2 regions of the Paraburkholderia sp. 35.1 genome follow, and region 1 is predicted to be linked to the other one. Evidence: riboswitches for the same ligand, from Rfam matches in the RefSeq annotation. Region 1 holds a riboswitch; the other holds the start of a gene.
What was found. Region 1 has a riboswitch for cobalamin ahead of OKW27_RS36485 (TonB-dependent receptor). Riboswitches for the same ligand answer to the same signal wherever they lie in the genome.

Region 1 (4,338 bases):
CAGCTCGATCTGATGCCGCGGATCGAGATGATTGGTCGGCTCGTCGAGCATCAGCACACGCGGCTGCTGCACCAGTGCACGGGCCAGCAGCGCGCGTTGCCGTTCGCCGCCCGACAGCGAAGCGAACGGCCGCTGCCGGTGCGCATCGAGTTCGACATCGTGCAGCGCGGCGTCGACGAGCGCGGTGTCCACGGCGGTGTCGCCGTCGAGCAGCCCCTTGTGCGGCGTACGGCCCATCGCGACGACCTCTTCCACCGTCAGGCCGAAGTCGTCGGGCGGGTCCTGCTGTACCACCGCGATGCGTTGCGCCGCCCAGCGCCCGGACTTGACCCAGACGTCGTCGCCGTCCAGCCTGACGGCGCCGCTGTGCGGCCTTGCGTAACGGAACGCACACCGCAGCAGGCTCGTCTTGCCGCTGCCGTTGGGTCCGATCAGGCCGACGAATTCGCCCGGCTGCACTTCGAGCACGATCCGCCGCAACAGGCTCTCGCCGTCGTCCGGGCGTCTCGCGTCCCGCGACGGCGGCGACCAGCCTAGCTCTTCGATATGCAGTGAGGTCATGGCTTTGCCGATCAATGAGGCTAGAAAGTCATCGTCGCGGTGACCCACCCCGAGCGCGGCGCGCCGAGCAGCCATTCGGTGCCGTCGTTCTGCGTGGAGACCGCATAGGTCCGGTTGGTCAGGTTGCGCAGATAGAGCGCGAGCGTCAGGTTGCGCGTTGCGCGCCACGACGCGGACGCATCGACCAGTGTGTACGACGGAATCGACACGCTGTTCGCGTTGTCGCCGAAGCGCCGTCCGACATACTGCACCCCGGCTCCCGCGCGCCAGCCAGGCGCGAACGCCCAGTCGAGCCACACGTTCGCGGTCTGCTCGGGGATGTTGTAGGGCACGTTGCCCGCGCGCGACACGCTCTGGCCATCGACCGCCTCGTCGAAATCGTCGTACCGCGCGCGCAGCAGCGCCGCGTTCGCCTCGACCGACCAGCCGCCGCCCAGCCGCAGCGCGCCCGACCATTCGACGCCGCGCGACGACTGCCGGCCGACCTGCTCGCTCAGGTCCGGGTTCAGCGGATCGGTGCTCACGAGGTTACGCTTCACGATCTGGTACACCGCGAAGGTCCACGATCCGCGGCCGCCGAGCACTTCCTGCTTGACACCCGCCTCCCACTGCTGACCGGTCGACAGCGTGAACTGACTGTTCGATTGCGACAGCGTAATCAGCGAACTGACGCCGTCGGTGCCGGTCGTGTACTGACCGTACACGGACAGTGTCGGCGTGAGCGAGAACACAAGGCCCGTGCGCCATCCTGTATGGGCGAACGTCCTGTCGAACGACGACGCCGCAGTCGTGGCAGTCGCGAACGTGTCGCGATGCAAGTCGATATGGTCGTAACGCAGGCCACTCACCCACGCGAGCCGCTCGGTCAGCTCGAACCGGTCCTCTGCAAAAAGGGACGCCTGATGCGTGACGGTGCGAAACGCGGGCACGGTCGAATCGGGACTGTCGAACACGCCCGGATCGAAACCGAATGCCGGCACGATCGACGAGCCGCCGTATGGTGAATTGCTTGTATCGACAAACGAGATCACATTGAAGTCCGCGCCGACGACCAGCCGGTTCTGATGGCCCCATGCACGCCCGTCGATCGTCGTGTCGAGCTGGTCGCCGATCTGCCGCTGATGATGGAGGATCTCGATGTAATCGCTGCGCAACACATCGCCATCCGGCTGCAGGGCGTAGCTCTCGCTATCGTGCCAGTGGCGGTTGGTCAGCAAATAATAGAGCTGGTTGCGCACCGTGATGCCAGGCATGGCGTGCCACTTCGCGTTCAGCCGCGTCCACTGGTCGTAATAGGAGATCGCGGAATCGGCGACGTTGTAGTTCTGGTAGCGGAACGCCGGATTGAGCGCACCGTCGAGCACCGGAATCCCGAAATAGCGCGCCGGCTTCTGGCGGCCGTAGTCGTAGTCGAGTGTGAATGACAAGGTCGGATCGACGTCGAGCCGCAATGCGCCGCCGAGCGCCGTGGTATGCGAATCGCCGCGCGGTACCCAGCCGTTCGAGCGGTCATCGCTCACGTAAAAGCGGTATGACAGCATGGGCCCGAGCGCGCCCGTCGTATCGAGCGCCACGCGCTTCTCGCCATAGGCGCCCGCGCCGATCTGGACCGTGGTCGCGTAGTCGCGCTGCGGCGCCTTCGGCACGACGTTGATCACGCCGCCGATGCCACCCTCACCGTAGAGCACCGACGCCGGACCGCGCAGCACCTCGATCCGGTCGACCGACCACGTATCGAACGGAAAGGTCACCGTGCCTGCGCCAGGATACATGCGCGTGCCGTCATAGAGCGTCGTGATCGACTCCGGCCCGCTGAAGCCGCGCACCGAGACCGACGTGCCGCCATTGCCGGGTGCCGCGTCGGTGGCAAATCCGGCCGCACGCGTAATGGCCTCGTTGACCGTGGTGTCGCCGCGCACCTGAATCTGCTCACCGGTGAGCGTCTCGACGCTCGCCGGCGTATCGAGGCTCGACAGTCCAAGCCGGCTGCCGGTACGGATCGGCGTGCTCAGGTCCGGTGTATCCGTATGGCCCGATGCCTGGACCTTAACAGCCGGCAGCGTCTGTGCCGGCTCCTGCGCAGATTGCGTGCTGTCTGCCGCCGGGCCGCTGCCGTCATCAGCAAACGCGGACGACGAGCCGATCAGCCACGCGCAGCCGAGCATCCCTGCTGTGAGCTGACGGCTGCGGCGTCGCTGCGTTCGCGACGGCGAAAGGATCGAGATTTTCTTCATTGTCCTGCTCTCTTTTCTTTTTTCTCTGGCGCTACCGTATGCGGTGCGCCTGTTTTTTATGCGCTCGACACACGTGCCTATCCACCATGTCATCGACGCAGTGAAACACCGCACGATTGCCGGAAACACGAACCAGGCATGCCGTGCTGACCGGCGACACTTACCGGGTCAACACAAACGACGGGAGAAAAAGAGGAAGCAACGGGCAGCCGATGCCCGGTGGACACTGACGATGCAGGTCATGGCGGTTCTCCTGGGGTTTCGCGCCCCATGACAGGTGAAGGAAGACAAGGCCCAGGTCTGACTCCCGGTTTCAGGAAACCGGTCACAGTGGCGCGACCGCGCTGGATTTGCACCAGCTTCCGGGCTTTGCGTGCGCAATTCTAATCGATCGCACACTCAATTCCCCCGCGCCGCGGCCTGGCTAGCGCATGCCTGCCCGTGCAGGCTGCCCGCTTCACGTCCGGGTCATCGCGCCAGCGGTCGGATCGCCCGCGATTTCGGCAGAACGATATCTAACCCGCATCGTAAACGCAACACAGTTGCGATAATTAGAAAAGGGAACGCTATACTTGAGTCTGCTTCACCGCATACATTCCTGCATTCATGCCCCGCCTGATCCAGATCCGACGCAGTCCCATCCATGGCAAGGGTGTCTTTGCCGTTGCCGACATGCCGCGCGGCATGCGCATCATCGAATACAGGGGGGCGCGCATTACCCACCCCGCAGCACGACGCCAGCATCCCGTCAACGCCGAAGACCCGTTCCACACCTTTCTGTTTGCGCTGGGTGACGGCCGCTACTGCATTGATGCGGGCACCGGCGGGAACGCCGCCCGCTGGATCAATCATCGTTGCGCACCGAACTGCGAGGCGGTTGAAGACTACGACCGCCAGGGGATCCTGCGCGTGTACCTCCATGCCGCCGCAGTGAACGATGGAACGAGCTGTGTCATGGCTGTACCCGGCTTGATTTTGCGCTGCTCGATCCAGCCTTCGATGGTCGCCAGCCGGTCACGCCAGCGCGTCGCCGCGCCGACCCGGCAGGCTGGGCCCGTGACGTCGACCGCCTCGCCGCGCTGTTCGACGACTATCGGCCGCGCATCGTCTTCTGCCCGCACGAGCGTGATGGCTCTGCGACGCACATCGGTGTCCACTGGCTCGTATGTGACGCCCTGCAGCACCATACCCACGCCGTCTGGCTTGCGCAGACAGAATTCTGGGGCACGCTTGAGCAGCCCAACACGCTCGTCGAACTCGACAGCTCGATCGTCGCGACCATGATCGAGGCGTTGACCTGTCACCATGGTGAAATTGCCCGCAACCCCTATCACCTGCGCCTGATGTCATGGCTCGCGGACAGCGTGCGACGCGGTGGCGAGGCTGTGTTCGGTGCCGGAATGCAACCGCCGTCCTTCGCCTTCGGCGCGTTGTACCGGCTCGAGCGCTCGGCAGGCGGCCGGCAGACGGCAGTCGGGCGTCCGATGGCCATCGCTGCGGAGGATGGCCTGCAACCGCTGTTCGACCAGGGCATGCCGCCAGG
Region 2 (4,338 bases), 820 kb from region 1:
CGCGGCAAACGCAACGTACGCACGATTTCGCCGGCGAGATCGTCGCTGCCCGTGCCGCCGAACGTGTGCGTCGGCACGAGCGCCGCAAGCACGCGCGACGGCGCGAGCGGCACGCTGCCAAGCACCAGCGAGGCGCCGAGCACCGCGATGGCGGCGAACGCGAGGCCGAGCCAGATCGCGGCCGCGCGTTTCGCGTTCATCGGGCGCGGCGTCGCCATCGCGGCACGCAGCGAAGCGGACGCGCGACTCATCCGCGTGCGCTCACGCATGCGGCCACCCCGGCGCGCGCGTCACTGCTGCTGCCAGCCGAGCGTGAGATACGCACCGCGTCGCGGCGAGTTATACGAGTAGGCCGTTTCATAATCCTTGTTGAACAGATTGTCGATTTGCGCACTGACGTACCAAGCTTTGGTGACGTTGTAGCGCGCCGACAGATTCACGATGCCATAACCGCCGAGGTTGCCGGTGCTATCGGTGCGCGGACCGCTGACGATCCACTCGCCGCCAACCCGCCAGCCACCGATGCTGCGGTTCACCGCGAACGACCCGAACCGACGCGCGCGCCGCACGAGGTCGGTACCGTTGTCGAGATCGACCGGGTTCTGCAGCGTCACCGTTGCGCGCACGTCGGTCTTGCCGACATGACCGCTCCACGATCCCTCGAGTCCCTGCACCTTCGCACGGCCGACGTTCTCCGCGAGGTAGATGCCGGGGATCGTCTGCACGTAGTCGATCAGATTCGTATAGCGCGTCTGGAATGCGTTCAGTCGCATCACGCCGAGCGCATCGGTCGCGTACTGCAAACCGGCTTCGACCGAATGACTGCGCTCGGGTTGGATCGACGGGTTGCCGCTGATCGGATAGTACAGATCGTCGAAGCTCGGCGCGCGGAACGCATCCGAATAGCTTGCGGTTACCTTCCAGCGCGACGTGATGTCGAATCCGTAGCCGAGATAGTAACTGTTCGCCCCACCGAAATCGGAGTACTGGTCGCGTCGCACGTTGGCCTGAATCTGGTTGCGGCCGAAGCGCGCGCTGTAGCCCGCGAAGACCGAATCGACGCGACGGTCGGGCGCGGCGAACGTGTCGGAGTCGAGCGTCTGGTCGAGATGCTCGTAGCCGAGTTGCAGCTTCTGGTTCGCGGCGAGCGCGAAATCGTTCTGCCACGTGTACTGGCGATTGTCGGTATCGAAGCGGCCGTTGTAGATGCCATTGGTGTTCGACACGCTGCGGTCGTCGCCCTCGGCGAGCGTGACGTGGGTGGTCCACCAGTCGGTCAGCTTGCCGTTCGCGAATACCGACACCTGACGCACCTTGCTATAGAGATTGTTCAGATCGGTGGGCTCGCCGTACGCATTGTCGTAGCTGTTGTCGTTGTTCGACTGGAAGTAGCTGACGCCCGCGTCCCACCTGTCGGTGAACTTGTGACGCAGCGACGCGCTGATGCTCTCGTTCAGATTGCCGTTTGCGTTCGGATTCGCGTTCGGCGCCTCGAGCGGATCGAGCGACGAAAAGCCGTCGTCCTTCGTGCGCGCGAGCGAAATATTGAAAGTCGTGCGGCCGTCCTGATCGAGCGCGCCGTTCACGCCGGCTGTTTGCGTCTGCGTGCGATAGCTGCCGTAGCCGACCGAAAAATTGAAACGCGGCGGATGATCGCCGCCGTCTTTCGTGAACACCTGCACGACGCCACCGATCGCGCCCGAGCCATACAACGCCGACACGTTGCCGTTCACCACTTCGACGTGATCGACCTGATCGAGCGGAATCTGTGCGAGTTGAGCTGAGCCGAGACTCACCGAATCGACGCGCACGCCGTCGATCAGCAGCAGCGATTGCGTTGACGATGCGCCGCGCAGAAAGAGGCTCGCGGTCGAACCGGGGCCACCCGTGCGCGAGATTTGCGCGCCTGGCGCGAGTTGCAACAGGCCGGGCAGATCGGTCGCGGTCGTGTCGGCGATGTCTTGCTGATCGAACTGCGTGGTCTGCGGAATCGCATCACGCAACGCTTGCGGTCCGCGTTGCGCGGTCACGACGATCGGCGACAGCACGTTGCCCGATGCATCGGCGGAGGCGGCATTGGCAGCGATTGCAGCGTTTGCGGCGGTAGCATCCGTGGCGGACGATGAAGACGAATACGGCGTCGCGGACGCGGATGCAGGCTCGGCGCTTTGCGCATGCACGACGAGCGGCAGGCTCGCGAACGCGAGCAGCGTTGCGCGGGCGATGGGGGACAGCATGGGATGACATTCCTGTGGATAGCGTGCGCGGCCTGCTTCCCCGCAGGCCGACGCGTCACGAGGCGTCCCCTTGTTCAACGTTTTCGCGGGGGACGTCCCTCTTTTCTGGCCGGTATCCGGGCTACGACACATCGATCCCGCCTTCCCACGCGTGACGCGCAGTGGCACACTCGCACGTTGAACTTCCAACCTTGCGACCAGGACCGACCTGCATGAGCACATCACATGCGGTCGCTTACCGTTGCGGGGGCAGCGCAGGTTCGCGCATCCGGTTTTGGCACCGCGCGCGTCCTGCTTCCCGTTTAACTGCGCGCGCCGAGAAGCGCGCGCGGGCACCAGAGTGCGGGAAGTTTACGAGCGGCCTCGCGGGGCGTCAAGAAAGGTCAACCGGAGCGCAATCGGTTCTGTTGAATGCAGGTTATTGTCCGATGGATTACCGGTTTTTTACCTTATGGTCGACGACACGACACGCAACGAACCTGCACGTAGCGATGCTGTTACGTCTCGAAACGAGACAATTGTCGGAACCTGTAATATTCCGCGCTAAAATGCGATGTCTTTAGAGGACGCAGCACATGCTCACCGAACTCGAATCACTCTCCCAGAACATCGGCAAGCTGATTGCGATCAGCCAGCGCCACAACGAAGCGCGGCTCGCGCTCGAAGAGCAGCTCGCGCAAACGCGTGCCGAAGTGCAAGCCACGCATGCGGAACTCGCGCAATTGCGCGAAGAGCGCGACGCACTGCAGGCGGAACGCGACGCGCTGTCCGCCAAGATCGACGACGCTCAGGTGCGCCTGAATGCCATTCTCGAAAAATTGCCGCGCGCACGCGCGAGCAGCGAACCGGATAACCAGCTCGATCTGCTCGAGTCCGCCCAGCCCGGACACGAGGAAGCGGAAAGCGACGTGAGCCGACACGGAGAAAGCGCATGACCACCAAGCAGATCGAAGTATCGATTCTCGAAGTACCCTATCGTCTCGCCTGCTCGCCGGAAACGGAAGGCGCGCTGCTCGAGGCGGTCGCGCGCGTCGACGCCGAGATGAAGAAAATCCGCAGCGGCAGCAACGTGCGCGGCACCGATCGCATCGCGGTGATGGCTGCGCTGTCGCTGGCATCGGAACTGCTTAAGCTGCAAAGCAGCGTGCGACACGGAGAAGCATTTCCCGCTGAAGAAATCCGGCGTACAATGCAGCAAATGAACGAACAGCTAGGTACTGTGATCGAGCAGTACAGCTTGCAGTAAGCAGTAGTGGGCCGGTTTCGAATCGGTCACGTGTTGAACGGTTTGGGTTGTAGCTTCATCGGTTTAGCTTCCCTGCCTGGTTCGCCAAGGTCATACATTCCTTGAACCAATGCCATGTGCACGGTTGCGGAAATTTGTAGCACGGGTGTGCGCGTCACTCAGTCTGATGTACCCGAAGTGTTGCTAACTGCGACCAATTCTGAACCCTCGGTTCAGGATGCCGGCCTAGCGGCTAAGGCGGGGACCTTATCTGGAACGGCATCGGACTTCGGTTCGATGCCGTTTTTCTTTGGTCGTCGTTTTTTCGTTTGAGCGCCTTTTTCAGGGGCTTTTCCGTACGCGCCTGCTGTTGTTGCGCTTCGTTCAATCTCACACGCTCACTCCGATTCATGCGCTACTGGCTGATGAAGTCCGAACCGGACGAAGCAAGCATCGACGACCTCGCCAACGCACCTCATCGCACCTTGCCGTGGACCGGCGTACGCAACTATCAGGCGCGCAACTTCATGCGCGACGTGATGCAGGTCGGCGACGGCGTGCTCTTCTATCATTCGAGCTGTCCGGAGCCCGGCATCGCGGGCATCGCGGAGGTCTCGTCGAGCGCGTATCCGGACCCTACGCAGTTCGATAAAAAGAGTCCGTACTACGACGCGAAATCGTCGCCGGAAACGCCGCGCTGGATGCTCGTCGACGTCGTGTTCAAGAAGAAAATCGGGCTGATTCCGCTTGCCGCGCTGCGCGAGCATGCCGAATTGCAGGACATGCGCGTGCTCGCCAAAGGCAACCGCCTGTCGATCACGCCGGTGACCGAAGCCGAATGGCGCTTCATCATTAAACAGCTGGTTTAAGGGCGAA

Region 2: it holds a riboswitch for cobalamin, as region 1 does, so the genes downstream of both, OKW27_RS32665 (TonB-dependent receptor domain-containing protein) here and OKW27_RS36485 (TonB-dependent receptor) in region 1, are expected to answer to the same signal.

What each region holds. Positions count from the first base shown of each region.
Region 1 covers NZ_JBNDMJ010000003.1:3,524,065-3,528,402, reverse strand. Annotated here, with positions in the region: gene OKW27_RS36490 (ABC transporter ATP-binding protein) at 1-561, opposite strand, end outside; gene OKW27_RS36485 (TonB-dependent receptor) at 582-2,795, opposite strand; cobalamin riboswitch at 3,070-3,213, opposite strand; partial or broken gene OKW27_RS36480 (SET domain-containing protein) at 3,402-3,632, shown strand; gene OKW27_RS36475 (hypothetical protein) at 3,680-4,102, opposite strand; gene OKW27_RS36470 (hypothetical protein) at 4,076-4,338, shown strand, end outside.
Region 2 covers NZ_JBNDMJ010000003.1:2,706,911-2,711,248, reverse strand. Annotated here, with positions in the region: gene OKW27_RS32670 (FecCD family ABC transporter permease) at 1-251, opposite strand, end outside; gene OKW27_RS32665 (TonB-dependent receptor domain-containing protein) at 291-2,237, opposite strand; cobalamin riboswitch at 2,328-2,592, opposite strand; gene OKW27_RS32660 (ATPase) at 2,813-3,172, shown strand; gene OKW27_RS32655 (cell division protein ZapA) at 3,169-3,483, shown strand; RNA gene ssrS (6S RNA) at 3,550-3,731, shown strand; gene OKW27_RS32645 (EVE domain-containing protein) at 3,873-4,331, shown strand.